Regions from separate parts of the Streptomyces sp. NPDC041068 genome, predicted to be linked through region 1. Evidence: riboswitches for the same ligand, from Rfam matches in the RefSeq annotation. Region 1 holds a riboswitch; the other holds the start of a gene.
The links. A riboswitch is a leader RNA that binds a small molecule or an ion and turns the genes downstream of it on or off. The one in region 1 is predicted to bind cobalamin.
Positions count from the first base shown of each region.

Region 2: it holds a riboswitch for cobalamin, as region 1 does, so the genes downstream of both, cobN (cobaltochelatase subunit CobN) here and AB0B50_RS01010 (CoA-acylating methylmalonate-semialdehyde dehydrogenase) in region 1, are expected to answer to the same signal.

Region 1 covers NZ_JBEZCG010000001.1:278,266-292,795, forward strand. The annotation lists gene AB0B50_RS00990 (peptidase inhibitor family I36 protein) at 1-32, shown strand, start outside; gene AB0B50_RS00995 (cation diffusion facilitator family transporter) at 200-1,330, shown strand; gene AB0B50_RS01000 (ester cyclase) at 1,338-1,757, opposite strand; gene AB0B50_RS01005 (TetR/AcrR family transcriptional regulator) at 1,875-2,477, shown strand; cobalamin riboswitch at 2,514-2,694, shown strand; gene AB0B50_RS01010 (CoA-acylating methylmalonate-semialdehyde dehydrogenase) at 2,908-4,407, shown strand; gene AB0B50_RS01015 (acyl-CoA dehydrogenase family protein) at 4,404-5,588, shown strand; gene AB0B50_RS01020 (enoyl-CoA hydratase/isomerase family protein) at 5,585-6,661, shown strand; gene mmsB (3-hydroxyisobutyrate dehydrogenase) at 6,655-7,614, shown strand; gene AB0B50_RS01030 (PepSY domain-containing protein) at 7,751-9,238, shown strand; gene AB0B50_RS01035 (hypothetical protein) at 9,325-9,477, opposite strand; gene AB0B50_RS01040 (hypothetical protein) at 9,693-10,256, shown strand; gene AB0B50_RS01045 (hypothetical protein) at 10,796-13,369, shown strand; gene AB0B50_RS01050 (hypothetical protein) at 13,468-14,436, opposite strand.
Region 2 covers NZ_JBEZCG010000027.1:40,631-55,160, forward strand. The annotation lists gene AB0B50_RS40915 (diiron oxygenase) at 1-433, shown strand, start outside; gene AB0B50_RS40920 (MFS transporter) at 435-1,664, shown strand; gene AB0B50_RS40925 (TSUP family transporter) at 1,657-2,397, shown strand; gene AB0B50_RS40930 (NAD(P)-dependent oxidoreductase) at 2,497-3,369, shown strand; gene AB0B50_RS40935 (ATP-grasp domain-containing protein) at 3,366-4,679, shown strand; gene AB0B50_RS40940 (flavin reductase family protein) at 4,676-5,200, shown strand; gene AB0B50_RS40945 (pyridoxamine 5'-phosphate oxidase family protein) at 5,252-5,827, shown strand; gene AB0B50_RS40950 (hypothetical protein) at 6,059-6,256, shown strand; gene AB0B50_RS40955 (hypothetical protein) at 6,361-6,561, opposite strand; gene AB0B50_RS40960 (hypothetical protein) at 6,854-7,051, shown strand; gene AB0B50_RS40965 (histidine phosphatase family protein) at 7,039-7,644, opposite strand; gene cobN (cobaltochelatase subunit CobN) at 7,668-11,297, opposite strand; cobalamin riboswitch at 11,331-11,469, opposite strand; gene AB0B50_RS40975 (cobalamin biosynthesis protein CobG) at 11,575-12,864, shown strand; gene AB0B50_RS40980 (precorrin-8X methylmutase) at 12,861-13,502, shown strand; gene AB0B50_RS40985 (precorrin-2 C(20)-methyltransferase) at 13,499-14,530, shown strand, end outside.

The DNA of each region.
Region 1 (14,530 bases):
GCGACTCCCACACGTGGGCGATGGGCTGCTGAGGGCGCAGTAGTCGCACAATCCGCGACACCGCACCGTGCCGGTGCGAGAGATGCGCAGGTGAGGGCCGCATGCGTGTAGTCATACGTACGCCTCGCGGGCGCTCGTACGCACACAATGAGGGGCGCCGTCCGCGTGCAGGACGTCCGCGTACCGGAAGGGGCCCCACGTGAGCGATCGTCACGACCACGAGCACCCTCACCCGCATCGACACCCCCAGCCCCACCCCCACTCTCATCCCCACCCCCACTCCCATCCTCACCCCCACTCTCATTCCCACCCGCATCCGCATCGGCACCCGCATTCCTCCGGATCCGGCTTTCGACGCCGTGTCCGGCATCTCTTCGTGCCGCACTCCCACGACAGCGCCGACAAGGTCGACACCGCCATGGAGAGCTCGGCGCGTGGGATGCGGGCGCTCTGGGTGTCGCTCGCCGTGCTGGGGCTGACGGCCCTCGCGCAAGCCGTGGTCGTCGTCCTCTCCGGCTCCGTCGCCCTGCTCGGCGACACCGTGCACAACGCCGCGGACGCCCTGACCGCGGTGCCGCTCGGCATCGCGTTCGTCCTCGGGAGGCGAGCCGCGACGCGCCGCTTCACGTACGGATACGGCAGGGCCGAGGACCTCGCGGGCCTTGTCATCGTGCTCACCATCGCCGCCTCGGCCGCCTTCGCCGGGTGGACGGCCGTCGAACGGCTCCTGAATCCGCGGGACATGGAGCACATCCCCGTCGTGGCGGTGGCGGCCCTCGTCGGTTTCGTCGGCAACGAAGGCGTGGCCCGGTACCGCATCCGCGTCGGCCGCGAGATCGGCTCGGCCGCGCTGGTCGCCGACGGACTCCATGCCCGTACGGACGGGTTCACCTCGCTGGCCGTGCTGCTGAGCGCGGGCGGCGCCGCCCTGGGCGTTCGGCTCGCCGACCCCGTGGTCGGCCTGCTCATCACGGCCGCGATCCTGCTGGTCCTGCGGGACGCCGCCCGCGAGGTCCTGCGGCGCGTCATGGACGCGGTCGATCCCGCGCTGGTGGACACGGCCGAACGGGCCCTCCTGGACGTGGAGGGTGTACGGGGTGTCGGCGAGCTGCGGATGCGCTGGATCGGGCACCGGCTGCGCGCCGAGGTGGCGGTCCTCGTGGACGGCTCGCTCGGCGTGCGCGAGGCGCACCACGTGGCGGTCGAGGCGGAGCACGCGCTGCTGCACGCGGTGCCCCGGCTGACCGCGGCGCTGGTCCACGCCGATCCGGCGCCCGTCGACGGCGAGCGGGACCCGCACCACGCCCTGGCCCACCACGGACCGACCTGAAACCTCCCTACTCCGTTGCCCGCAACTGCTGGAGCAGGCCGAGGCGGTCGATGACGGCGTGGCGTTCGCTGACGCGGTCGCCGACGAAGCGGAACAGGGCGAACGCCTCCATGCTCACCTCGCGCCCGGTGGCGGGCACGCCCATCAGTTCGCTGGTGTGGCGGGCCCGCATGCGCCAGCGCACCACCACCGCGTCGTCCTCGGCCACGAGGTCCAGGATCTCGAAGGAGGGGTCGGTGTACGCGGCGTGCACCGCGCGGATGGCCTCCTTGAAGCCCTGGGGGCCGCGGACGTTCTGGTGCAGGCCCTCGGTGGTGACGAAGTCGTCGGTGAACAGGCCGTCGGCCGCGTCGACGTCGCCGGACTCAAGTGCCTTGTAGAGCCTGCGGATGGAGTTCTTGCGTGCTTCCTGCGAGGGACCGGACATAAGAGGTCTTCCTTCCGGGACGGCGTGCCGAACCACTGGCGTACGACTTACTGAGCGATCTCTCAGTAAGTTAACCTCTTCCTGAGTGAACACTCAATAAGGAAAGGGGATTTCGAGGTGGCACAGGCGCGGCGCGGGCGGCCGTCGACCGGGGTGCGGGAGGCGGTCCTGAGGACCACGGGCGAAGTGCTCGGCGAGGCGGGAATCGCCCTGTCCACCAAGGAGATCGCGCGCCGGGCGGGTGTCGCGGAGTCGAGCATCTTCTACCACTTCGGCGACCGACTCGGCCTGCTGGAGGCGGTCATCGGCGAGCATCTGCCGGTGTTCTCCGACGCGACGGTCGTGCTGGGGAGCCGGGACGCCGACGGGGATCTGCGGGCGGACCTGGTCGCGGTGGTGAGCGGCCTGGAGGGTTTCTACCTCCGGATCATGCCGGTGCTCGGCGCCCTGCAGTCCGACCGGCAGCTCCGCGAACTCCTCGCGCGGCGCGGTGGCGACGTGGGCCCCCACCTGGCGCTGGGCGTGGTGGCCGACCTGCTCCGCACCGAACGCGCGGCGGGACGGGTGGGTGCCGCCCTGGATCCGAAGGCGGGGGCCCTGCTCCTCATCGGGGCGGGCCACCAACGGGCCATGCACCGCTACCTGCTCGGTGCGGCGGCCGAGGACTTCCTGCCCCCGGTCGAGACCGTGGTGGAGGCGCTGCTTCCGGCCTTCGTGTAAGGCGGGGGTGGACTTACTAGGACGTCCAACTATATGTTCGTGACCAGAGCCCGCGGTGCAGGGAAGCCGGTGTGAATCCGGCGCGGTCCCGCCACTGTGACCGGGGAGTGCGTTCTCGCAGAGCGATACGCCACTGACGGACAAGTGCCGTCGGGAAGGCGGGAGGACGCGCGCTGATCCGGGAGTCAGGATACCGGCCGCGGGGTGTTCCGTGTTGTCCACGAGGATGGAGCAGACACGCATGGCACCGGTCCGTACCCACGACCCAGGTGAACCGGCGGAGCGAGCGGTGGCCCCTGACGGCACCCAACTCCGCGACGGCTCTTAGGCCTTCGCGTCCCACGGCATTCTCGGCTGCGCACCCCCACCCCGGTGCCGCCGTCGGTCTGCCGTGCCATCCCCGGATCTCATCTGACGAGAGCAGGCTCTCATGGTCCGTGAACTGACACATTTCATCGGCGGCAAGCACGTGCCCGGCACGTCCGGGCTCTTCGCCGATGTCTACGACCCCAACTCCGGTTCCGTACAAGCACATGTGCCGCTGGCCGGGCGCGCGGAGACGACCGCGGCGATCGCCGATGCGCAGGCCGCGCAGCGCGAGTGGGGCGAGTGGAATCCGCAGCGGCGTGCCCGCGTGCTGCTGCGGTTCCTCCAACTCGTCGAGGGCGAGCGGGAGTCGCTGGCCCGACTGCTGTCCAGCGAGCACGGCAAGACCGTCGCCGACGCCCATGGCGATCTGCAACGCGGCCTGGAAGTCGTCGAGTTCGCCGCAGGCATCCCGCATCTGCTCAAGGGCGAGTTCACCGACAACGCGGGCACCGGCATCGACGTGCACTCCCTGCGCGTTCCGCTCGGCGTCACCGCCGGGATCACCCCGTTCAACTTCCCCGCGATGATCCCGCTGTGGAAGGCGGCGCCCGCCCTCGCCTGCGGCAACTCCTTCATCCTCAAGCCGTCCGAACGCGCGCCCTCCGTACCGCTCAGGCTCGCCGAACTCTTCCTGGAGGCGGGCCTTCCGCCCGGTGTCCTGAACGTCGTCAACGGCGGCAAGGAATCGGTGGACACCCTCCTCGAGGACTCCCGTGTCCAGGCGCTCGGCTTCGTCGGCTCCACCCCGATCGCCGCGCACATCTACGCCACCGCCGCCGCGAACGGCAAGCGCGCCCAGTGCTTCGGCGGCGCCAAGAACCACATGATCGTTATGCCGGACGCCGACCTCGACCAGGCCGTGGACGCCCTCATCGGCGCCGGGTACGGATCGGCCGGCGAGCGCTGCATGGCCATCTCGGTCGCCGTGCCGGTCGGCGAGGAGACCGCCGACGCGCTCGTCGCCCGCCTCAAGGAGCGCGTCGCCGAGCTGCGCATCGGCCGCTCCGACGACCCCGAGGCCGACTTCGGGCCGCTGGTCAGCCGCGACGCGCTCGACCGCGTACGCCGCTACGTCGACATCGGCGTGGGCGAAGGCGCCGAACTCGTCGTCGACGGACGCGACTTCACCCTGCCGGGACACGCGGACGGCTTCTTCGCCGGGCCCACGCTCTTCGACCGCGTCTCGCCGCGCATGCGGATCTACCGCGAGGAGATCTTCGGCCCCGTCCTGTGCGTGGCGCGCGCGGCCGACTACGAGGCGGCCCTGCGTCTGCCGACCGAGCACCCCTACGGCAACGGTGTCGCCATCTTCACCCGGGACGGCGACACCGCGCGCGACTTCTCCCGCCGCGTCGGCGCGGGCATGGTCGGCGTCAACGTCCCCATCCCGGTCCCGGTGGCGTACCACACCTTCGGCGGCTGGAAGCGCTCCGGCTTCGGCGACCTCAACCAGCACGGCCCGGACGCCATCCGCTTCTACACCCGCACCAAGACCGTCACCTCGCGCTGGCCATCGGGAGCGAGGGAAGGCGCGAACTTCACCATCCCGACGATGGGATGACCGCGATGACTTCGCTGACCGGCACCCTCGCCCAGGGCCAACTCACCCTCACCAAGGACCAACTCGCCCTCGCCGAGGTCACGCTCGACTTCGCCGAGGAACACCTCGCGCCACACGCCGTGGCCTGGGACCGCGACAAGCACTTCCCCGTCGACGTGCTGCGCAAGGCCGCCGCACTGGGCCTCGGTGGTGTCTACGTACGCGAGGAACACGGCGGTTCGGGGCTCGGCCGCACCGACGGCACCCTCGTCTTCGAGGCCCTGGCCACCGGCTGCCCCTCCATCGCCGGATACCTCTCCATCCACAACATGGTCGCCTGGATGATCGACCGCTACGGCGACGAGAACCAACGCGCCCGCTGGCTGCCCGGCCTGTGCGCGGCCGAGACGCTGGGCAGCTACTGCCTCACCGAGCCCGGCGCCGGATCCGACGCGGCGGCCCTGCGCACCCGCGCGGAACGCGACGGCGACCACTATGTCCTCACCGGCGTCAAGCAGTTCATCTCCGGCGCGGGCACCTCGCAGGTGTACGTCGTCATGGCCCGCACCGGAGGGGAGGGACCCGGCGGCGTCTCCGCGTTCGTCGTCGAGCGGGACGACGCGGGACTCTCCTTCGGTGCAGACGAACGCAAGATGGGCTGGAACGCCCAGCCCACCCGCCAGGTGCTCCTCGACGGCGTACGCATCCCCGCCGACCGCCGCCTCGGCGCCGAGGGCGAGGGCTTCCGTATCGCCATGAACGGTCTCAACGGCGGACGCCTCGGCATCGCCGCCTGCTCCTTGGGCGGCGCGCAGAGCGCCCTGCACCGCAGCATCGCCCACCTCGCCGACCGCGAGGCGTTCGGCGCGCGCCTCCTGGACGCCCAGGCCCTGCGGTTCCGGCTCGCCGACATGGCGACGGAGCTCTCCGCGGCCCGTGCCCTGGTGCGCCAGGCCGCCGACGCCCTCGACCGGAGCGACCCACGGGCCCCCGAACTGTGCGCCATGGCCAAGAGGTTCGCCACCGACACCGGCTACTCCGTGGCCGACCGTGCCCTCCAACTCCACGGCGGATACGGCTACTTGAGCGAGTACGGCATCGAGAAGATCGTCCGGGACCTGCGGGTCCACCAGATCCTGGAAGGAACGAACGAGATCATGCGCGTGATCGTGGCCCGCGGCCTCACCGAGGCCGTCCGATGACCGCGGCCGAGGACCCCGTGGTCCTCCGCGTCGAGGGCCGCGCGGCGCACATCACCCTCAACCGCCCCCGCGCCCTCAACGCCCTCACCCACACCATGGTCCGCCGCGTCGACGAGGCGCTGACCGCATGGGAGAGCGACCCCGCCGTCGAGACCGTGGTGCTCACGGGGGCGGGGGAGCGCGGTCTGTGCGCGGGCGGCGACATCAGGTCCATTCATGCGGACGTCACGGCGGGCAGCGGCGACGCGACGCGGGCCTTCTGGCGCGACGAGTACCGCCTCGACGCCCGCATAGCCCGCTACCCGAAGCCGTACGTCGCCGTCATGGACGGTGTCGTCATGGGCGGCGGCGTCGGAATCTCCGCGCACGCCGGCGTGCGCGTGGTCACCGAACGCTCCCGCGTGGCCATGCCCGAGACCGGCATCGGCTTCGTGCCCGACGTCGGCGGCACCTACCTCCTGGGCCTCGCGCCCGGCGAACTCGGCACCCATCTCGCCCTGACCGGCGCGCAGCTGACCGCGGGCGACGCGCTCAGGTGCGGCCTCGCCGACCACTTCGTGCCGTCGTCGTCGCTGCCCCGGCTGATCGCCGACCTCGCCGACACACCCGTACGAGAAGTCCTCGCGCGGTACGTCGGGGACGCGCCGCCGGGCCCCCTCGCGGAGGAGCGGCCCTGGATCGACCGCTGCTACGCCGCGGGCACCGTCGAAGAGATCGTCGACCGCCTCCTCGCGGACGGCTCCCGCCCGGCGAAGGAGGCCGCCGACGGGCTGCTCTCCCGGTCGCCCGTCGCGCTGAAGGTGACCTTGGCCTCGCTGCGCCGCGCACGTGAACTGGGCTCGCTGGAGGCGGTGTTGGACCAGGAGTACCGCGTGTCCTGCGCCGCCCTGACCGCGCCCGATCTAGCCGAGGGCATCCGCGCCCAGGTCATCGACAAGGACCGCTCGCCGCGCTGGAACCCCGGCACGCTCTCCGAGGTGACGGACGACGACGTCGAACGATACTTCGCACCGCTCGGCGCCCGGGAGCTCTCCCTGGCCGCGGGCGGCGCGGGACAGGAGGTGGCGTGGTGAGCGGGACCGAGCACGGTACGGGGCAGGCGCCGTGGCGGACGATCGCCTTCATCGGCCTCGGCCACATGGGCGGGCCCATGGCCGCGAACCTCGTTGCGGCGGGCCATCGCGTCGTCGGCCACGACCTGGTGGCCGACGCGCTGAAGGAGGCCGCGAGCAAGGGAGTCGTGCCCGCGGCCTCCGCGGTCGAGGCCGCTTCCGGCGCCGACGTGGTGATCACCATGCTGCCCGCCGGGCGCCACGTCCTCGCCCTCTACCGCGACGAGGGGCTGCTCGCCGCGGCCGCCCCGGGCACGCTGTTCGTCGACTGCTCCACCATCGACGTCGCGGACGCCCGCCTCGCCCATGAGGCCGCGGTCGCCGCGGGCCACCGCGCCCTGGACGCCCCGGTCTCCGGCGGGGTGGTCGGGGCGGAGGCGGGCACGCTGACCTTCATGACGGGCGGCGGCGCGGCCGAGTTCGCCGAGGCGGAGCCCCTGCTCTGCGCGATGGGCAGGAAGGCCGTGCACTGCGGGGCCGCCGGGGCCGGGCAGGCGGCGAAGATCTGCAACAACATGATCCTCGGCGTCTCGATGGTCGCGGTCAGCGAGGCCTTCGTGCTCGGCGAGAGCCTGGGCCTGTCCGCGCAGGCCCTGTTCGACGTGGCATCCACGGCGTCCGGGCAGTGCTGGGCGCTCACCTCCAACTGTCCGGTGCCGGGCCCGGTCCCCGCCAGCCCTGCCAACCGCGACTACCGGCCCGGCTTCGCCGCCGCGCTCATGGCCAAGGACCTCGGCCTGGCCGCGGGGGCCGCCCGCGCGGCGGGGGTGGATGCCGAACTCGGTCTGCGCGCTGCCCAGTTGTACGAGGAGTTCGCCGCGGGCGAGGGCGCGACGCGGGACTTCTCGGCGATCGTCCAGACGATCAGGCGACGGTCCGGTGCGCCGGAGGAGGGCGCAGCCGACGCGAGCTGACCGCTCCCCGGTGGCGTACGTCACAGGAAGGGGTGGGAACTCGGTCCGCTCGTGGGCCGACTCCTGGACCGGTCCGGCCGAAGCCGGGCCGCGGCCCGTCGGTCGATTCGACCGCGTCGATCCAGGAGAACGCGTCATGCCCGCCGAACCCACCGTCCTCGCCGCCGGCGACGGGCAGCAGCCAGCCGAGCCTCCGAAGCCGTCGCCACCGGCTCCGGAGGCCCGGCCCGCCGGGCGCAGGACCGGCTGGGCCTCCTTGCGCCCGCTGGTCCTGCGCCTGCACTTCTACGCCGGTGTGCTGATCGCGCCGTTCCTGCTGGTGGCGGCGGTGACGGGGTTGCTCTACGCGGGTTCGTTCGAGGCCGAGAAGATCGTGTACGCCGATGAGCTGCGCGTCCCCGTGGCCTCGGACAAGAACGAGCTGCCTCTCGCGCGCCAGGTGGCCGCGGCCCGCGAGGCGCACCCCGAGGGGAAGGTCAGTGCGGTCCGCCCGTCCCCGGAGGACGGCGACACCACGCGTGTCCTGCTGTCCGGGGTGCCCGGAGTCGACGCCGACCGGACGCTTGCCGTCTTCGTGAACCCGTACACGGGCGAGGTGCGCGGCGCGCTGGAGCAGTACGGGTCGGGCGGCGCCCTGCCGCTGCGGACCTGGATCGACGAACTCCACCGCGATCTGCACCTCGGCGAGCCGGGCCGCCTCTACAGCGAACTCGCCGCCAGCTGGCTGTGGGTGATCGCGGGCGGCGGCCTCGTCCTGTGGTTCGGGCGGCGCAGGGCGCGGCGGAAGCTGCGGGGCACCAAGGGCCGCCGCCGCACGCTGTCGCTGCACGGCACGGTCGGCGTCTGGGCGGCACTCGGCCTGTTCGTCCTGTCGGCGACGGGTCTGACCTGGTCGGCGTACGCGGGGGAGAGCATCGGCGACCTGCGGGAGGCGGTCGGCCAGACCACGCCCGCGGTGTCGGCGAGCGTGACGCCCGGAGGGGCGCCGGCGGCGGACTCGGGTGGGGAGCACGCGGGGCACGGCGCGGGGGCGGGCCCGGCCTCGGGGACCACAGGGGCGACCGGCCAGGACAAGAAGGATGTCGGCCTGGACGCCGTTCTGGGGTCCGCCCGGGAGAAGGGCCTTTCGAACCCGGTGGAGATCGTGCCGCCCGCCGACGCGTCCTCCGCGTACGTCGTCAAGCAGATCGGGCGCAGCTGGCCGGAGAAGCAGGACTCGGTCGCGGTGAACCCGGCGAACGGCGAGGTCACGGACGTCCTGCGGTTCGACGACTACCCCGTCCTCGCCAAGCTGACGCGCTGGGGCATCGACGCGCACACCGGCACCCTCTTCGGCCTGGCCAACCAGATCGCGCTGGCCGCGCTGGCCGTCTGTCTGATCCTGCTGATCGTCTGGGGCTACCGGATGTGGTGGCAGCGAGGCCGCGGTTCGCGCTTCGGCCGCCCGATGCCGCGCGGCGCGTGGCGGGACGTCCCGGCTCATGTTCTGGTCCCCTTGATGGCGGCGATCGCCGTACTCGGCTACTTCGTGCCGCTGCTGGGCATCCCGCTGGTTGCCTTCCTGGCGGTGGACATCGTGCTGGGGGAGATCGCGTACCGGCGGGGGAGGCGTACGTACGCGTGAGGTCAGGCCGGGGGCTTGTCCGCGGCGAGCCGCGCGGCCTCGGCTCTGATCCGCCGAGCGCGGTGGCCATGGCGGGACGGAACTCCCTAGCGGCTGGTCCACCAGGCGATTCCCGTACCGCTCGCTGTGGTCACCAGCGTGACCAGCCAGGTGGGGATGCGCTGGACGATCAAGTGCAGTCCTCCCAGCCGGAGTTCGAGGAACGGCTGCGCAGGTGACGTGGGGGGATTCGTGGCCATGGGGGCACCCTTCGCATGAGGAGAAGTCGCGAAGTTCAGAATGCCGGGCACATTTCGCCAACGGTGAGAATACACCAAGATATGCATTTATCTGTCCCTCGATGGGGTGAACTCGGGTGCAGGGGTGCGGAGTTGAGGCGGAGGGGGGCGGCGTAGGGGTACCTGCCGCTTGCCTCATGGCCTGGCGCGCCGACGTTCCGGGATCTAATGGCGCGATGGACACACGGATATGGGATGCCCTGCCGCAAGCCGTGCGAGAGCGTGTGGACGAGTTGGTGACGGCGGACCGCATGGTGGGGGCCATGAAGGAGGTCTGGGAGGCGTTCGGCGAGGGCGGCGCCCTCGCCGGAGTGCCGCGTCCCGGTGGCTTGCGCGCGTGCCAGGACCTCGTGGCCGCCCGTTACGCGGTGCTCGCCGATCGCGTCACGCGCCTCTCTCCGCCCACCGTGGCCGACATGGCGGCTGCGATTCGGGCCGAGGCGGGGCGGCCTGTGGTGATCGAGGCGCTGTGGGACGGGGACACCCAGGGGTGGATGGTGGATGTCGTCGCCGTCTTTCCTCCGGCCGGCGGCGGAGCGGTGCCTCGGGATCTTCGACTCGCCACGCTTCGCCATGGATCCGACCTGCGGATCTTCAACGGACAGGCGCCGCCCTGGCCGGAGGCCGTCGAGGCGCGGGGGGTCGGTGAGGAGTTGGCCGGGATGTTCCGGATCCCCTTCCACTTCGCGAGCCCGGAAGAGCCCGATGACCAGGCATCCCGGTGGTGGGACACCCGCTGACCGCCGACCGCTCGCAAAGAGGTGCGAACCCATGGGTGTGACCGGCCGCAGATCGGGCACTCGATGGGTGAGCCCCGCCGTGTCTCCCCCGTCGCGGCGGGGCTCCCTTCGCTCCGGCAGTCGGAGCTCTCCGGCCGTGTCGGACCACACGATCCACTTCACGGTCCGCACCAGGCCTTTGTCGGCCCGGTGGCCGGGTGCATCCCTTGTGCGGACTGAGCCGGCACGTGTCGCTGACGAGCGTCGCGACGGCGGCGAGGAGGGTGACCGCGATGCCGGTGACCGTGGCCTGGAGGGCGGAGAGGGTGCGCTGTTCCGGAAGACCGCCCATGTCATTGCCCGCCCCTCGCGCCCGGAACCTTCCCGGATTGGCTGGCCCAAGTGGCGCGCGGCACGCGTACGTTGCGTTCCTCGTCCTCAGGGGTGACGTCAGGGTCGTCTCCGTCCTGGGGGCGAGACCCGACCCCGACGAGGATTCCGGGGCGGGCCGCCCTCGCGCAGGACGACCGACTCCGGCAGGCCCATGTGTGCTGTGAGGCATGGGCTCTGATCGGCGTACGACCAGGAATGCGGGCCGCGGTGGCGCGGTGATCGCGGTGCAGGCCGAGTCGGCGGCGCGGACGAACATCCCCGTCGCCGCCGACCGCCGGGCGGCGCGGGGAAAGTACCTGTCGCTCCTGTCCACCGAAGAGCCGCCGGACGAGGGCTGGTTCGCGACGTACGCGATCGAGGCGCCCGCGGCCGGGACGTACGAACTGGCCGCGGTTGCCACCGCCCCCGTCGAACTCCCGCACACCGAGGCGGTCGCCTCGTACATCGAGATCGCCGTCGACGGCGGGCCGCCGAGGGAGGTCGGACGGTCCCAGCCGCACTGGTACGAGTCCGAGGCGGCGTGGGGTGATCTGAGTGTCCTCGCGCTGGGTGACGTCGAACTGCACGCGGGTGGGCAGGAGTTGACTTTCCGGGTGGAGGAGAAGGTGGCCGTCGGCGACGCCCTCGCGTATGCCCTGGCCCTCGACTGCTTCACGCTGACGCGCGTGGAGGGCACCGTGCTGCGCGATGCGTACCTCGGTGATCCACGGACCGGCATGGGTACGTACCGGCACGGCGAGCCGGCCTGCCTGAGCTTCCGTGTCGCCGGACCGGACGACCGTGCTGCCGCGCGCCGCGTGCGGTACGCGGTCATCGACTACTTCGGGGAACGCGTGGCCGACGGCGCCGTGACCGTCCCCGTCGGACGGCGGCTCGCGTCGGTGACGCTCCCCCAACTCCCGCCCGGTAACTACCGCGTGGAGGCCGACCTCGCCGAAGGGGCAGGCAGCGGAGCCGGTCTGACCCGGCACTTCGCCTGTCTGCCCGAACGGGGCGCGGTGAGCGGGCCCGCCAACCGGTTCGGCGTCAACGCCTTCGTCTTCTCGCTGGTTCCGCCCTCGCGCCTGGACGCCTTCGCCGCCGGGATGAAGGACATGGGCGTGGGCTGCGTGCGGGACGGCAACGCCTGGCCCACGGCCGAGCCGGCGCGCGGCGCCTACGCCACCGAGCACTACGACCGCATCACCCGCGCCCTGCGCCGACACGGCCTGACCTCGCTGGAAGTCGTCTCGGCCGCCCCCGAGTGGGCGATGACCGACGCCTCGCTGCCGCTCCCCGCGGATCTGCGGGACGCCTACCGCTACGCACGCCATCTGGCCGTCGGGCGCGACGAGTTGGCCACGCCCGAAGCGCTGCAGCTGTCCAACGAACCGGACGTCGACGTCACCCGTGGCACCGGTGACGCGCACGCCGCCTACGTCAAGGCGGCCGCCCTCGGCATCGCGGACGCGCCCCACCCGCCGCTCGCCGTGCTGCCGGGCATCGCCGAGGCGGGCCACTTCCAGCGGCTGATGCTGGAGAACGACGTCGTGCGGTACGCCGATGTCTGGGCCTTCCACGGCTATCCGGACCCCGCGGAGCAGGACGAGCCGGCGTTCCCGGGCGCCGCCGACGAGCAGCACGACCTCGCACGCCGGTACGGGAGCGGCGTACCGCTGTGGATGACCGAGAGCGGGGCCTTCCTCGACGCGCTTCCCGGGAGCGATCTGGATGCCGCCCAACAGGTCGTGCAGGCGCGGTACTTGGTGCGCTCCATGGTGGAAGGCCTTGCCGCGGGGAACGACCGGCAGTTCTGGTTCGGGGGTCCGCCCATCCATGACGAGGGCGTGTACTTCGGGCTGCTCAGCCGCGAATTCCAGCCCTGGCCCGCCTACAGCGCGTGCGCGGCGCTGGCGTCGCTGCTCGGCGAGGCGCACTTCGTGAGCTCGTTGGAGGGGCTGCCGTCGGAGGCGGTCGGGCACGTCTTCGCCACGGGGGAGCGCGACGGGGCGGGGCGTTCGGTGACCGTCACGGTCGTGTGGGCGCCGGAGCCCGGTCGCGTCCAACTGCCCGTGCAGGGTGAGTGTTTGGGTGTGCGCGACATCATGGGAAGGCGCGTAGGGGCGGGCGGCGGTGCGGTCGCCGTGGTCTCGGGTGCGGTGGAGGTGGCGGTCTCGCGCGACCCCGTGTACGTGGTCGCGGCGGGCGGCGAGGAGATCGTGCGTACGCGTACGGAACCACCAGGTCGGCGGCGGCGTGAGCGCTCCGATGCCGAACACATCGTCCTCAGCCAGCGCTACTCCGCCCGCAACGCCGCACCCGGCAAGGACAACGGCGACGCCCCGCCGCCGCTCGGCTACCGGCTCGGGTCCCGCACCCGGATGGCCCTGGACGTCTACAACTTCACCGCTTCGGAGCGGACCGTCACCGTCGCCGCCGACCCGGCCGAGGGGTGGTCGGCGCGGGCGGAGGGGGCGCGGCGCGTCCGGGTCCCTGCGATGGGGCGCACCAGTGTGGAGTTCACGCTCACCGCGGACAAGACGGTGAAGCGGCGGGTCGACTACCGCTTGGCGTTCTCCGCGGAGCTGGAGAGGACGGAGTACGGCGGCGAGGGCGAGGGCGTAGGTGTGGGCGAGGGCGAGGGCGTAGGTGTGGGCGAGGGCGAGGGCGAGGGCGGCGACGGCGGCGGGCCGGGCTCCGTGCCTCCGTCCGTCGCGATGATCCAGCTCAAGCCGCTGGCGCGCCGCCGCGCGGAGGGCTGAGGCGCGGCGGCGCGCGGGAGTGGTGCCCACCCCCGGGGGACGGATCGGGGTGGGCACCGGTCTATGGGTGACTGCTGCCGGAGGTATCCGGCCGACCGTCAGCCGAACTTCACCGAGCTGATCTTGTTGTTGAAGCCGATGGTGGCCAGGTCGGCGACGTCGCCGTTGACGGTCTTCGACTCGCCGGTGCAGCCGCGGCCGGACCAGATCTTCGCCGAGCCGCTGAGCGAGATCGACGACGTCACCTTGGGCCGCGCCACGTTCTGGCAGCCCTTGCCCGCGACGCCCTGCGCCGGACCGCTGTCCGAGAAGTTGGCGTCGTCGAAGAGGATCGCGCTGGTGGCCGGGGCCCGCGCCGCCTCGTCGGAGGCGGGCTCGTCCTGTGCCTGGTCGGACCCGGTTCCGTCCTGGTCCTCCTGGCCGGCGGGCACCCCGGACTTCTGTCCGTCGGGCTGGACGCCGAACCAAGTGCCGCCCACGCCCTGGCCGTTGGTCTGGCCCGGCTTCGTGTCCTTGCTGAAGCGGTAGACCGGCCAGCCGCCGACGGTCACCTGGTGGGTGCCGTCGTCGCGGGTGATGACGCCGACCTGGGACGGGTCCACGCCGTCGACGAAGATCTTGCCGCCCGGGTTCACGAGCACGGGAGGCCACGTGGTGGCGCAGGCGTCGTTGCAGTTCGACTTGGAGGGCGACGCGGTGTCCTTGTCGAAGCGGTACAGGGTGAAGCCGGAGCCGTTGACGACGACCGGGTCGAGGGCGCCCGCCCGGCTTGCCGAGAGCTGAACCCACTTGCGCTGCACCGGCTTCGCCGCGGGCTTGCCGGGGGCGTTGGCCCAGTCGCCCGTCATCTTGGGGGCGCTGTTCTGCTGGGCGGTGCCGGACTTGAGGGAGAGCTCCATGGAGTCCGATGACGCCGACGAGGAGACTGAACCGGGGGACTGCGCGCCGGAGTTGCCGTCGTCACCGCCGCCGCAGGCGGAGAGCAGCAGGGCGCCCGCGGCAGCGAAGGACGCGAACAGGGCGGTGTTCCTGCGGTACTTGCCGGTCGTGCTGGCCGTGCTGGTCATCGGGGTCTCCCTGGGATCGTGATGCGTGGTGGCGTTGCCGTGGCTGCTGATCCGGCGCCGTGTGTCCGGCGCCGCGTAACTCGGCTTCTCGGAG
Region 2 (14,530 bases), on a different contig from region 1:
CGACCTGCTGAAGCTGGTGTGGACGACGGTCTCGGAGATCAGCGTCAACGCCTATCTGGAGTTGCTCTCCCGCGACAAGACCGTCCAGCCGCTGCACGCCCTGGTGCCCCGCCTGCACGCCCGCGACGAGTCCGCGCACTCCTCCGTCATGGTCGAGGTCGCCAAGGCGCTGTACGTGCACATGAACACCGAACAGCGCCGCTCCTTCGTCGACTCGCTGCCCAAGGCGCTGCACGCCTTCGTGGAGCAGGACTTCGCGGTGTGGCCCGGCATCCTGAAGGCGGCCGGCTTCGAGAAGGCCGACGAGATCGTCGAGGACTGCCGCCGCCAGGCCGGCACCGGCCTGCTGGTGCGCGACTTCTCCGGAGTACGGCGCATCGTGCGCGAGATGGAGCTCGAGGACCAGGTCGACTTCGACTTCGGGACCGAATGACGTGACGCTCACCGCGGGCGGCCGCAGGCTCGCCGCCGCAGCCCTCGTCCAGTCGCTCGGCATCGGCCTGTTCATGGCGAGCTCCATGGCCTACTTCACCCGGCAGGTGGACCTCTCCGCGAACCAGGTGGCCTCCGGGCTCGCCGTCGCCGGTGTCGTGGCCCTGGGGATCTCCCTGCTCGGCGGGGCCCTCGCCGACCGGTACGGGGCGAGACGCGTGCTCGCCGCCGTGTACCTGGGGCGGGGGGTGTGCTGCGCGGCGTACGTCTTCGTCACGGACTTCTGGCAGTTCATGGTGGTGACGCTGTGCGCGGTGGCGTGCGACAGAGCGGGGCCACCGGTGCTCCAGGCGCTCGTCGCCGTGGCCGTGCCGGAACGCCAGGAGCGCACGAGGCTGCTCGCGGTGGTCAACGTCGTACGCAACTGCGGCCTCGGGGTCGGCGCGATCGCGGCGGGCGCCGCGCTCGTCGGCGACACCCAGGCCGCCTACCGGGTCACGCTGCTCGCCATCGGGCTCGCCTTCCTGGGCGGCGCGGTGCTCGTGCTGCGGGTGCCCGAAACGGCCGCGCCCGCGGCCGATGCCGCTCCGGAGGCGGCCGGTGAACAGCCGGTCAGGAGCCGGGTGTTGCCCGACGCGCGCTATCTGACGCTGACCGGGCTCAACTTCCTGCTGTTCTTCTTCGACACGATGCTGCTCGTCGCGATGCCCGTGTGGATCCTGGATCACACGGGCGCCCCACGGGCCACCGTGTCCGTCCTGTTCGCGCTGAACACCGTGCTCGTCGTGGTGCTGCAGGTGCCGGTCAGCAAGCTGGCGACGAGCCAGCGGCGCACCACGCGGATGCTGACGTGGACGGGCTCCGTGCTCGCGGTGAGCAGTCTGTGCTTCGCCGAGTCCGGCTCCGTCGGGGGCGGGCCCGCGGTGGCGTGGCTGGCCGCCGCCGTGGTGACGCTCTCCCTGGCCGAGGTGATCGCCAACTCCGCGGTGTGGGACCTGTCCATCGCCCTGGCCCCCGAGGAGCAGCGCGGACGCTATCTGTCCGTCTTCAATCTGAGCGTGGCGGGACAGCGGGTCCTCGGGCCCTTGTTGGTCACCGGGCTGCTGCTCGGCTCGGGGACGCTCGGCTGGGTGGTGGCCGCCGCGGTGCTCGCGGTGGCGGGCGTCGCGGCCGAGCGGGTCGCCCGCGCGGCCGGGGAGCGGATGCGTGCGGGGGTGCCCGTCGATGCCTGAACTGTCCGTCTGGGCCTTCGCGTCCCTCGCGGTGTTCCTCGGCGCACTGGTCCAGGGCAGCCTCGGAGTGGGCCTCGCCCTGGTGTCGGCGCCGGTGGTGCAGATCGCCGCGCCGGACCTCATGCCGGGGTCGCTGCTGCTCGTCGCCGCCGTCCTGGCCGCGCTCGGGGCGGTCAGGGAGATCTCCCACACCGACTGGTACGGCGTCTCCTGGGCGATGGCCGGGCGGGTCGTGGGCACGGCGGCGGCCTCGTCCGTGGTCCTGGTGGTCTCGGTGCCGACGCTCGACCTGCTCTCGGCGGGCATCACCCTGGGCGTCGTGTCCCTCCTCGCCTTCGACCCGGCCCGGCTGCCCAAGAACCGGGGCACCCTGATCGCCTCCGGCGCCGTGGCGGGCCTGACCGGGACGACGTCGTCCATCGGCGGGCCGTTCATCGCGCTCGTCTACCACCAGGAGTCCGGACCCACGGTCCGCGGCACTCTCAACGTCTTCTACACGGCGGGGACGCTGCTCTCGCTCGGCTCCCTCACCGTCGTCGGCCGTCTTTCGGGCGAGCAACTGGCCTTCGGGGCCCTGCTGTTGCCCGCCGTGGTGGTCGGCTTCGCGCTGTCGGGCCCTGTCCGGCGGCATGTGGACGGCAGCGGCCGGATGCGCGGCGCGGTGCTCGCCCTCGCGGTCGTCGCGGCGCTGGTCCTGATCGTCCGGGGGCTGGTCGCCATCTTCGCGGGATGAGAGCGGCGGCACGCCGTGCCGTGCCGTGTCGTGCCGCGGCACGAGCACTGAGACCTGAGCACCGAGACCTGAGCACACGTACGAAGAAAGGAACGGATCATGCGGGTGGGATTTGCGGGACTGGGGTCCATGGGCGGCGGGATGTGCCGTCGGCTCGCGGAGCGCGGGTTCGACGTCATCGCGTACGACACCGACGCGGGCGTCGCCGCGGCGGCCGGTGAGCACCCGGGCGTGCGCGCGGCGGAGTCCGTCGCGGACCTGGCCGCGCCGGTGGTGGTCACCATGCTGCCCGACGGCGCCGCGGTCCGGCAGGTGGCCGACGAGCTGCTTCCGCATCTCGCCGCGGGCTCCCTGATCGTCGACACGGGCTCCTCGGCGCCCGAGGACACGCTGGACCTCGGCCGCGCCGCCGCCGTGCACCAGGTGGCCGTGGTGGACGCGCCGGTCTCCGGCTCCCCGGCAGCCGCGCGCGCGGGCGAGCTGACGCTGATGGCCGCGGGCGAACCCGGCGACGTGGAGCGGGCGGAGCAGGTGCTCGGCGCGCTCGGCCGGGTGTACCGGGTGGGCCCCGCGGGCGCGGGCCACGCGCTGAAGGCGCTCAACAACCTGCTCTCCGCGGTCAATTTGGCGGCGGTCGCCGAAGTCATGCTCGCGGGGCGGGCGTTCGGCCTCGAACCCGCGGCGATGCTGGAAGTGATCAACGCCTCCACCGGCCGCAACCACGCCTCGCAGACCAAGCTCCCCGACCACATCCTGCCCGGCACCTTCGACTCGGGCTTCGCGCTGCGCCTGATGCTCAAGGACATCCGCATCGGCACCTCGCTGCTCGACTCCGCGGGCGGCCCCGCCGCCTTCGGGCACGCCTGCCAAGATCTGTGGGAGAAGGCGCACGAAGAACTGCCGGCCGGCGCCGACAACGTCGAGGTCGTGCGCTGGCTGGAGAAGGCATCGGGACGGGAGCTGCGCGCATGACGCACGAGAACGAGAACACGAGTACAAACACGAACGGGACCGCACCGCGGATCGCGGTCATCGGCGGCCAGGTCGCCACCCTGAAGAAGGCGCGGCAGGCCGGCTTCGACATCGTCTGGGTGTACGGCCCGCACGAACTGGACACGGCGGGCCTTGAGTTGGTCGCCGAGGCCCACCTCACGGACTACCGCGACCCGCAGGCCGTCGCGGACCTCCTCGCGGCCGTGCACCGGCACCGCCCGCTGGCCCGGGTCATCTCGATGATCGAGGACGGCCTGGAGTCGGCGGCGGCCGCGACGACGGCGCTCGGCCTGCCGGGCACCGGCCTCGACACCGTCCGCGTGCTGCAGGACAAGCTGGCCTTCCGGGAGTTGCTCGCCGAGCGAGGCATCGAGGGGGTCGCCGCGCGCCTCGGGCACGACGAGGCCGACATCCGCGCCTTCGTCGCCGAATTCGGCCCCGCGGTGATCAAGCCCAGGTACGGCTCGGGCAGCCTGGGCGTGCGCCTGGTGGAAGGCCCCGACGCGGTCCCCGAAGTCGCTGCCTGGGCGGCGGAGTTCGGGCTGCACACGTTCATCATGGAGCAGTACCTGCGGGGCCCCGAGTTCAGCGTGGAGGCCTTCAGCTTCGCGGGCGAGCACGTGGTCGTCGCGTACACGGCCAAGGAGAAGCTGGACTCGTTCGTCGAGGTCGGGCACATCCAGCCCGCGGCCATCGACGCGGACACCACGGCCCGCATCGAGTCGCTCGTCACCAGGATGCTGGACGCCGTGGGCGTCAAGGACGGCCCCTCGCACTCCGAGGTCATCGTCACCGCCGAAGGGCCCCGCCTGGTGGAGTCCCACAACCGGCGCGGCGGCGACCGGATCGCCGACCTGGTCACCGAGGTGTACGGCACCGACATCGACGCGCTGGCCTTCCTCTGGTACGCGGATCGCACCGCGCCCATCACACCGGGACCGGCACGGGGCGGGGGCGCCATCCGCTTCCTGACCGCCGAGCCCGGCATCGTCGAGTCCGTCACCGGAGCCGACGAGGTGCGCGCCGATCCGCGGGTGGTGACCCTCCAGCTCTCCGCCGCGCCCGGTGGCACGGTGGCTCCCATCGCCTGGTCGTACGACCGCTCGGGACTGCTCATGGTCCGCGGCGATTCGGCCGACGAGGCGCGCGCCCTGGCCCACGAACTGGCCGACCGGATCAGCATCAAGACCCGGCCCGACACGGCTTCGGGCGCACCGCGCTCCATCGCCGCCGTGGCCCCCCGGCCCGAACGGCTGCTCGGCACCACGCCCACCGGGACGTCGTCGTGACCACCGCGGTGCCCACGGTCGCCGCCGCCGAGCTGCGCACCGCGCTGCGGGGGCACGCCTCCGGGGTCGCGGTGCTCACGGCGGCCACGCCCTCGGGGCCCGCCGGGGTGACGATCACGTCGTTCACCTCGGTGAGCGCCGAACCGGCCCTTGTCTCCTTCGCGCTCGCCGAGACGTCGTCGACCTGGGCCAGGGTCAAGGACTGCGAGAGGTTCGGGATCCAACTGCTCGGCGCGGGCCAGCGCGAGGTGGCCGAGCGGTTCGCGGCCACGGGCGTCGACCGGTTCGCGCCGCCCACCCGCTGGCACACGGGACCGCACGGGGTGCCGCTGCTCGACGACTGCGCCGCGTGGCTGGTCGGCACGCGCCACCATCAACTGACGCTGGGCGACCACGAGTTGATCGTCTGCGCCGTGGAGCACGTACGGGTCGGCTCCCCGGGCGGCGGCCTGGTCCATCTGCACGGGAGCCTGCATGCCGCTCCGGGGAGTCCGGAGAGCTTAGGCAGCCGAGAGAGGTGAGTGATTTCGCAGAGCCGCAAGAGTCGAGAGAGTTCTGAGAGGTAATCCCCTATGGGCAAGCTCTACGAAGGGCTGACCCCCGCGCTGCGTGACTTCATCGCCCAGGCGCCCCTGTACTTCACGGCCACCGCGCCGCTGTCCGCGGACGGCCACGTCAATGTCTCGCCCAAGGGCGGCATGGACACGTTCGTCATCCTCGACGACACGACGGTGGCCTACCTGGACCTCATAGGTTCCGGGGCCGAGACCATCGCGCACGTCCGCGAGAGCGGCCGCATCACCCTGATGTTCTGCTCGTTCACCCGCCGCCCCAAGACCCTGCGGCTGTACGGCACCGCCCGCTGCGTCTTCCCCGACGCCCCCGAGTGGGACACCCTGATCGGCCACTTCGGAAAGCACCCGATCCCGCGCTCCATCATCGTCGTCTCGCTCACCCGCATCACCGACTCCTGCGGATTCACCGTGCCGGAGATGGACCTGGTCCGCGAGCGTGACCTCCAGGACCAGTGGGGCATGCGCAAGTCCGACGAGGAGTTGGAGGAGTACATGCGGAAGAAGAACTCCACCAGCATCGACGGCCTGTCGGCCCGCCCGCACCGGGAGACATCGGGTTCGGAACGCCTGTGATGGTGGTCTTCTGACAGCGTGCCGACGGCGAGGGACTTGGAGAAGGATCGTCTGTCCGGCTGCTCCTGTTCGCGGAGAAGAACTTGAGCGTGAAGTGCTGAGGCGGATCGTTACGGCGTTCACGTACGGGTGATGTGGGGCTTATCGGCGGACCGCGGTGGGGAGCCACCGGGCGGCTCGTGTCGTGTATCGAGTCGCAAACGAAGTCCGTTGACGCAAAGGAGAGTTCATATGCGCCGCGCCGTCGCCGTCGCCCTGGGGGCCGTCTCGCTGGTGGGGGTTCTCGCCGGGACCGCCAGTGCCGTGCCGGATCCCGTCACCACCGTCGACTGCCTGACGCAGTCGGCCGGTGATGTCACCACCCTCGTCGATCCCGCGAGCCCCGGGGTGCCGGCGGAGGTTCCGGGGGCTTCCTGCCTCGCTCCGTGAGGTGAGGTAGTGAGGTAGCGGGGTGCTGCCGTGAAGCGCGCGTGCGCGAACCCCGGGGCAGGGGTCCGCGCACGTGGCCGGTCAGCCGTGGGGAGCCGGGGGCGTCAGTCCCACCTGTAGCCGTCCCCGAAGTTGAGGGTGTGCTCCAGCACGTCCTCCAGCGGGTCGTCGATCTGGCCGGTGTTGATCAGCGCGACCTTGGGTGCGTTGTGCGCGTTCGTGTGGGTCTCGTCGGCGTGCGCCGTGCCGGAGCACAGGACAGCGGGTGCGGTTGCCATCGCTGCGACCAGCGCCCAACGGGACATTGCCTGTACCCAACTGCCGTTCACTGCAGCCTCCTTGGACCGTGCGGGTACGGGTCGCCGACCGCGGCCCGTCTCGCCGTGTGTAACCCCGGCGCGATCAGGAAGTCACTGACGATCATACGAAAGGGTCGTCGGATGCGCGGGATTGTCCAGGAGGGGTTAGCCTCGCTGCCCTCTCGGTTCCTTGCCGAACCCCCAGACTCCGAACCCCCAGACTCCGAACCCCAGACCCCGAACCCCAGACCCCGAATTCCTTCGGCCTTTCGGCCTTTCCAAGAAGACAGGTAGTCGCATGCGCTCTCGTCGCGTTCTGGTCGCCTCCGCCGCCCTGCTCGGCGCCCTCGCCCTGTCCCTGGCGGTGACCGCCGTGCCCGCCGCCGCTGCCGTGGCCAACCCCGCGCCGTTGCCCGTCACCGAGTCCCTGATCACCGAAGGCGTCACCATCGAAGGGCCGCTGGTCAACAACTTGGCGCTGCCTCAGGTCGTCTGAGCCGGGTCCTTCGGCAGGTGCCGCGCGTCGTTCTGGAAGACGAGGGTGGGAGGTCGGCCCGGGGCGTAGCGGATGAGGGTCAGCGCGGTGTTGCCGTGGTTCAGGCCGATCCAGCGCCACGGCGGGGCGTCCAGCGCGTCCCTGACCAGCCAGGCGACCAGGAAGTTGTGGGTGACGACCAGTTCGTGGCGCGGCTCGTCGCCCGGCACCGGACCCGTGAAGCGCGCCATGGCCTCACGGACCAGTGCGGGGCCGCCCTCGCGCTCCGCCGCCGGGAACTCCGCCAGGCGCCGCAGCGTGGACTCGGCGATCTCCTGCGGGAGTTCGGCCGCCTGCGGCAGGTACGGGACGTAGTCCCCGGCGGGTTCCGAGCGGTGCAGGGGGACGCCGTCGAGCTGCTCGCCGACCAGCCGCGCGGTCTGCTCGGCACGGGGGAGCGGCCCGTGGTGGACCGCCGCCAGCGGTACGCCGCGCAGCCGCTCGCCGAGGAGCACGGCCTGACGGCGGCCGGTCTCCGTCAGCCCGCTCTCGTCGGCGGTGGCCTCACCGTGCCGGGCGAGGTAGAGGTACCGGGTGGCGGTTCCGGTCGTCATGGCAGAGCGTCCCCCTTCCCGGCTCAGCCCTCGTCCTCCAGGTCGCCTTCCGTCTCCAGGTACGCCTGGCGCAGCGCTTCGAGCACCGCCGGGTCCGGCTTCGCCCACATGCCGCGCGACTCCGCCTCCAGGAGGCGCTCCGCGATGCCGTGCAGGGCCCAGGGGTTGGCCTCCTGGAGGAACTCGCGGTTGGTCGGGTCCAGGACGTACGTCTCCGTGAGCTTGTCGTACATCCAGTCGGCGACGACGCCCGTCGTGGCGTCGTACCCGAACAAGTAGTCCACGGTGGCGGCGAGTTCGAAGGCGCCCTTGTAGCCGTGGCGACGCATCGCCTCGATCCACTTGGGGTTGACGACGCGGGCCCGGAAGACGCGTGAGGTCTCCTCGACCAGCGTGCGGGTGCGGACCGTCTCGGGGCGCGTCGAGTCACCGATGTACGCCTCCGGGGCCGTGCCCCGCAGCGCGCGCACGGTGGCCACCATGCCGCCGTGGTACTGGAAGTAGTCGTCCGAGTCCGCGATGTCGTGCTCGCGGGTGTCCGTGTTCTTCGCCGCCACCGCGATGCGCTTGTACGCGGTCTCCATCTCCTCGCGCGCCGAACGCCCGTCCAGGCCGCGGCCGTACGCGTACCCGCCCCACACCGTGTAGACCTCGGCGAGGTCCGCGTCGGTGCGCCAGTCGCGGGAGTCGATGAGCTGGAGCAGGCCCGCGCCGTACGTCCCGGGGCGGGAGCCGAAGATGCGGGTGGTGGCCCGGCGCTCGTCCCCGTGCTCGGCCAGGTCGGCCTGGGTGTGGGCGCGTACGTAGTTGTGGTCCGCGGGCTCGTCCAGCGAGGCGGCGAGCCGCACCGCGTCGTCGAGCAGGCCGATCGTGTGCGGGAACGCGTCACGGAAGAAGCCCGAGATGCGCAGCGTCACGTCGATGCGAGGGCGGCCCAACTCCTCGTACGGGATGGCCTCCAGGCCGGTGACGCGGCGTGACGCGTCGTCCCAGACGGGGCGGACGCCGAGCAGGGCCATGGCCTCCGCGACGTCGTCGCCCGCGGTGCGCATCGCGCTGGTGCCCCACAGGGAGAGGCCCACGGAGGTGGGGTACTCGCCGTTGTCGGACTTGTACCGCTCGATCAGGGAGTCGGCCAGGGCCTGGCCCGTCTCCCACGCGAGGCGGGAAGGGACGGCCTTCGGGTCGACCGAGTAGAAGTTGCGGCCGGTCGGCAGGACGTTGACCAGGCCGCGCAGCGGGGAGCCGCTGGGTCCCGCCGGGACGAAGCCGCCGTTCAGGGCGTGTACGGCGTGGTCGAGCTCGGCGGTGGTGGCCGCGAGGCGCGGCACGACCTCGCGGGCGGCGAACTCCAGGACGGCGGCGACCTGTTCGCTCTGGTCGGCGGCCACGGAAGCGATCGCGGCGGGGTCCCACCCTGCGTCGTCCATCGCCTGGACCAGGGCGCGGGCCTTGTCCTCGGCCTCGTCCGCGCTGGTGCGCGTGGCCGCCGACTCGTCCAGGCCGAGCGCCTCCCGCAGACCCGGCAGCGCCGTCGTGCCGCCCCAGATCTGGCGGGCCCGCAGGATCGCGAGGACGAGGTTGACGCGGTCGGTGTCCTTCGGGGCCTGGCCGAGGACGTGCAGGCCGTCGCGGATCTGGGCGTCCTTGATCTCGCAGAGCCAGCCGTCGACGTGCAGCAGGAAGTCGTCGAAGCCGTCGTCGTCCGGGCGGTCCTCCAGGCCCAGGTCGTGGTCGAGCTTCGCGGCCTGGATGAGCGTCCAGATCTGCGCGCGGATCGCCGGCAGCTTCGCCGGGTCCATGGAGCTGATCTGGGCGTACTCGTCGAGGAGTTGCTCGAGGCGCGCGATGTCGCCGTAGGAGTCGGCGCGCGCCATCGGCGGCACCAGGTGGTCGATGAGCGTGGCGTGCACGCGGCGCTTGGCCTGCGTGCCCTCGCCCGGGTCGTTGACCAGGAAGGGGTAGATCAGCGGCAGGTCGCCGAGCGCGGCGTCGGGGCCGCAGGCCGCCGAGAGGCCCGCGTTCTTGCCCGGCAGCCACTCCAGGTTGCCGTGCTTGCCGAGGTGGATCATCGCGTCGGCGCCGAAACCGCCGTCCGACGCGGACGCCGCGATCCAGCGGTAGGCCGCCAAGTAGTGGTGCGAGGGCGGCAGATCGGGGTCGTGGTAGATCGCGATCGGGTTCTCGCCGAAGCCGCGCGGCGGCTGGATGATGATCAGGAGGTTTCCGCGGCGCAGGGCGGCGAGCACGATGTCGCCCTCCGGGTCGCCGCCCTGGCCCACCCGGGACCGGTCGAGGAACATCTCGCCGGGCGGCGGGCCCCAGTGCTGCTCGACGGACTCGCGCAGCTCCTCGGGCAGCGTCGCGTACCAGCGCTTGTAGTCGGCGGCGGGGATGCGCACCGGGTTGGCGGCGAGCTGCTCCTCGGTCAGCCAGTCCTGGTCGTGGCCGCCCGCGTCGATCAGCGCGCGGATCAGCTCGTCGCCGTCGCCGGAGACGAGACCGGGGATCTCTTCCGCGGCTCCGAAGTCGTAGCCCTCGCCGATGAGCCTGCGAAGGAGCGCCACGGCGGACGCGGGGGTGTCCAGGCCCACCGCGTTGCCGATGCGGGAGTGCTTGGTCGGGTACGCGGACAGGACGAGCGCGAGGCGCTTGTCGGCGGCCGGGATGTGCTTGAGGCGCGCGTGGCGTACGGCGATTCCGGCGACCCGGGCCGCGCGCTCGGCGTCGGCGACGTACGCGGGGAGGCCGTCCTCGTCGATCTCCTTGAAGGAGAAGGGGACGGTGATGAGGCGTCCGTCGAACTCCGGCACGGCGATCTGGCTCGCGGCGTCGAGCGGCGATACGCCCTCGTCGTTCTCCTCCCAGGCCGAGCGCGACCCGGTCAGGCAGAGCGCCTGCAGGATCGGCACGTCCAGGGCGGTCAGCGCGCCCGCGTCCCAGGACTCGTCGTCACCGCCCGCGGAGGCCTCGGCGGGCTTGGTGCCGCCGGCCGCCAGGACCGTGGTCACGATGGCGTCGGCGGCGCGCAGCTCCTCGATCAGCTCGGGCTCGGGGGCGCGCAGCGAGGCCACGTACAGCGGCAGGGGCCGTGCGCCCGCGTCCTCGATGGCGCCGCACAGGGCGTCCACGAACGCGGTGTTGCCGCTCATGTGGTGGGCGCGGTAGTAGAGCACGGCCACGGTCGGGCTGTCCGTGCCTTCGGTGCCGTCGGCGCGGGCGGCGCGCTCCAGGGGGCCCCAGGACGGGGCGGCCGCGGGCGGCTCGAAGCCGTGGCCGGTGAGCAGCACCGTGTCGGAGAGGAAGCGGGCCAGCTGCTCCAGGTTCGCGGGGCCGCCGTGCGCGAGGTAGGCGTGCGCCTCTGCGGCGATGCCGACGGGCACGGTGGAGGAGGCCATCAGCTGGGCGTCGGGCGCCTGTTCACCGGTGAGCACGACGACCGGGAGGCCGCTGGCGGTGAGCTGGTCGAGGCCGTCCTGCCAGGCTCGGACACCGCCGAGGAGGCGTACGACGACGAGGTCGACGCCGTCGAGCAGCGCGGGCAGCCCGTCGAGGTCCAGGCGGGAGGGGTTGGCGAACCGGTAGTCGACCGGGCCTCCCGCCGCGCGGGCGCTGAGCAGGTCGGTGTCGGAGGTCGACAGCAGCAGAAGCATGCGGGCGCAGGCCTTCCTCGGGGTGTCCGCGCCCCGGGTGGTCGTATGGACGGCAGGAGTTCCTGGCTCACCCCACGTCGGTGGGGCTCACAGTGGCGGGACCGCGCCGGATTCGCACCGGGCTTCCTCCTTCGGGTCCTGGTGGACCCACGCCGTCGCTGGCGTCGACGGACCTGGCGGTCCGCCGCCTGCATAGTAAGTCCTGCCCACGGTCGGCGGTGCGGCCACCTGCCAGGACGGCCCGTCTCGGGAGGCGTCCCGCCGGATCGGCGTGGGTATGCTCGCCGCCATGCCGCCCACCCGAGCAACATCCCCAAAACAGGGCGAACCCCCCATACGTGACCGGGGCGACGCCTGCCCCGGAGCCCTTCGCCTGCACCGCGCCGACGACGGCCGCCTCGCCCGACTCCGCCTGCCCGGCGGCCTTTTGACGTCCCGTCAGGCCGAGGTGCTGGCCACCGCCGCGGAGCGTCTGGCGGACGGCAACCTCAGCATCACCTCGCGCGGCAACATCGAGCTGCGCGGCCTCGGCGAGACCTGCGGCGGCGAACTCTCCGCGCTGCTCTCACAAGCGGGCCTGCTCCCCTCCGAACGGCACGAACGCATCCGCAACGTGGTGGCGTCACCGCTGGCGGGAATCGACCGACTCGGCCACGGTGACGTGCAGTTGTGGGCCCGTGAGCTGGACGGACTCCTGTGCTCCGAGGGGTGGACCGCGGAGCTCTCAGGGCGCTTCCTGTTCGCCCTGGACGACGGGCGCGGGGACGTCGTCGGGCTCGGCGGCGATGTGACCTTGATCGCAGAATCGGGCGGGACGGCGATCGTCCGCGTCGGCGGCCTGGCGTTCCGGGTCGCCGGAGCCGACGCCCCCCGCGCCGCACTCACCGCCGCGAGGGCCTTCCTCGCCGCCGCGACCGCCGCGGGCAACGGCGCCTGGCGGGTGTGGGAGCTGCCCCGCGAGCGGCGCGTGGACCTCGCCGGAGCACTGGAGCGCGCGGGCATCGACGCCGTGCGCGCCGAGCCGTGGTCCGTCGCCCGCAGTGCCCCGCAGGCACCCGGGGTGGTCGGCGACGCCGTCGTCGTCAACGCCCCCCTCGGCCGCGTCACCGCCGCCCAGTGGCGAGCCCTCCTGCCGCTGCCCGCCGACGAACTGCGCGTCACGCCCTGGCGCGGCTTCGTCGTCCCCGGCTTCGCCGACGAGGCCGCGGCCCGCGAGCGCCTCGCCGTACTCGCCGACGCAGGGCACATCACCGACGCCGAATCGCCCTGGCTGGGCGTCGGCGCCTGCACCGGACGCCCCGGCTGCGCCAAGTCCCTCTCCGACGTACGCGCCGACGCCGTCCCCGGCCTCGGCGGTCTGCCCGTCCACTGGTCCGGCTGCGAACGGCGCTGCGGGCACCCGTGGGGCGACTGGGTCGACGTCCTCGCCACCGGCGACGGGCAGTACGAGGTGACGGTGCGCATCGTCGGCGAGGACCGCGCGCCCATGACGGGCGGCACCCTGACCGAGACGGTCACCACGGCACGTATCCCCACGAAACCAACGGCAACAACGGCCACGAGATGAGCGAGAGCACAGTGTTCGACTACGAGAAGGACGGCGCGGCCATCTACCGCGAGTCCTTTGCCACCATCCGCGCGGAGGCGGACCTCGGGGGCCTGCCCGCCGACGTCAGTCAGGTCGCGGTGCGGATGATCCACGCCTGCGGGATGGTCGACCTCGTGCGCGACCTCGCCTACAGCCCGCGCGTGATCGCCGACGCCCGCAAGGCGCTGCGCGACGGCGCGCCGATCCTGTGCGACGCGAACATGGTCGCGAGCGGCGTCACGCGTAAGCGGCTGCCCGCCGACAACGACGTGATCTGCACGCTCGCCGACCCGTCCGTGCCCGACCTCGCGCAGCGCATGGGCACCACCCGCAGCGCCGCCGCCCTGGAACTGTGGCGCGACCGCCTCGAAGGCTCGGTCGTCGCCATCGGCAACGCGCCCACCGCGCTCTTCCGCCTCCTGGAGATGATCGAGGAGGGCGCGCCGCGTCCGGCCGCGGTCCTCGGCATACCGGTCGGCTTCGTCGGCGCCGCCGAGTCCAAGGACGCGCTCGCCGAGCACTCCTCCGGTCTGGAGTACCTGGTCGTACGGGGACGTCGGGGCGGCAGCGCGATGGCCGCGGCGGCGATCAACGCGATTGCGAGCGAAGCGGAATGAGCGGCGTGCACACCGAGCAGAGCCCGCAGGGCCGGCTCTACGGCGTCGGGCTCGGCCCCGGCGACCCGTCCCTGATGACCGTGCGCGCCGTGGAGACCATCGCCGCCGCCGACGTGGTCGCGTACCACTCCGCCCGGCACGGCCGCTCCATCGCCCGCTCGATCGCGGCCGCGCACATCCGCGCCGACCACATCGAGGAGCCGCTGGTCTACCCCGTCACCACGGAGAGCACCGACCACCCCGGCGGCTACCGGGGCGCTCTCGACGACTTCTACGAGGAGGCCGCGGCGCGCCTGGCCGTCCACCTCGACGCGGGCCGCACGGTCGCCGTCCTCGCCGAGGGCGACCCGCTCTTCTACGGCTCCTACCAGCACATGCACAAACGGCTCGCGCACCGCTACCCGACCGAGGTGATCCCCGGGGTGACCTCGGTGAGCGCGGCGGCGGCCCGGCTCGGCGAGCCCCTGGTGGAGGCCGAGGAGGTGCTCACGATCCTGCCGGGCACGCTCCCCGAGGAGGAACTGGCCGCACGCCTCGCGGCCACGGACTCGGCGGTCGTCATGAAGCTCGGCCGCACCTTCGGCAAGGTGCGCGGCGCCCTGGAGCGCGCGGGCCGCCTCGACGAGGCCCGGTACGTGGAGCGCGCCACCATGCAGGGCGAGCGCACCGGTCAACTGGCCGACGTGGACCCGGAGTCGGTGCCGTACTTCTCCGTGGCGGTGCTGCCGAGCCGGGTGGCGCCGCTGACGGGCGGTCCCGCGCCCGAGCCTTCGGCGGACCCGGAGCGCGGTGAGGTCGTCGTGGTCGGCACCGGTCCCGCGGGCCCGCTCTGGCTGACCCCCGAGACGCGCGGCGCCCTCGCCGAGGCCGACGACCTGGTCGGCTACACCACGTACGTCGACCGCGTGCCGCACCGCCCCGGACAGCAGCGGCACGGCTCCGACAACCGCGTCGAGTCCGAACGCGCCGAGTTCGCCCTGGAGTTGGCGAAGCGGGGCCGTCGCGTCGCCGTCGTCTCCGGCGGTGAC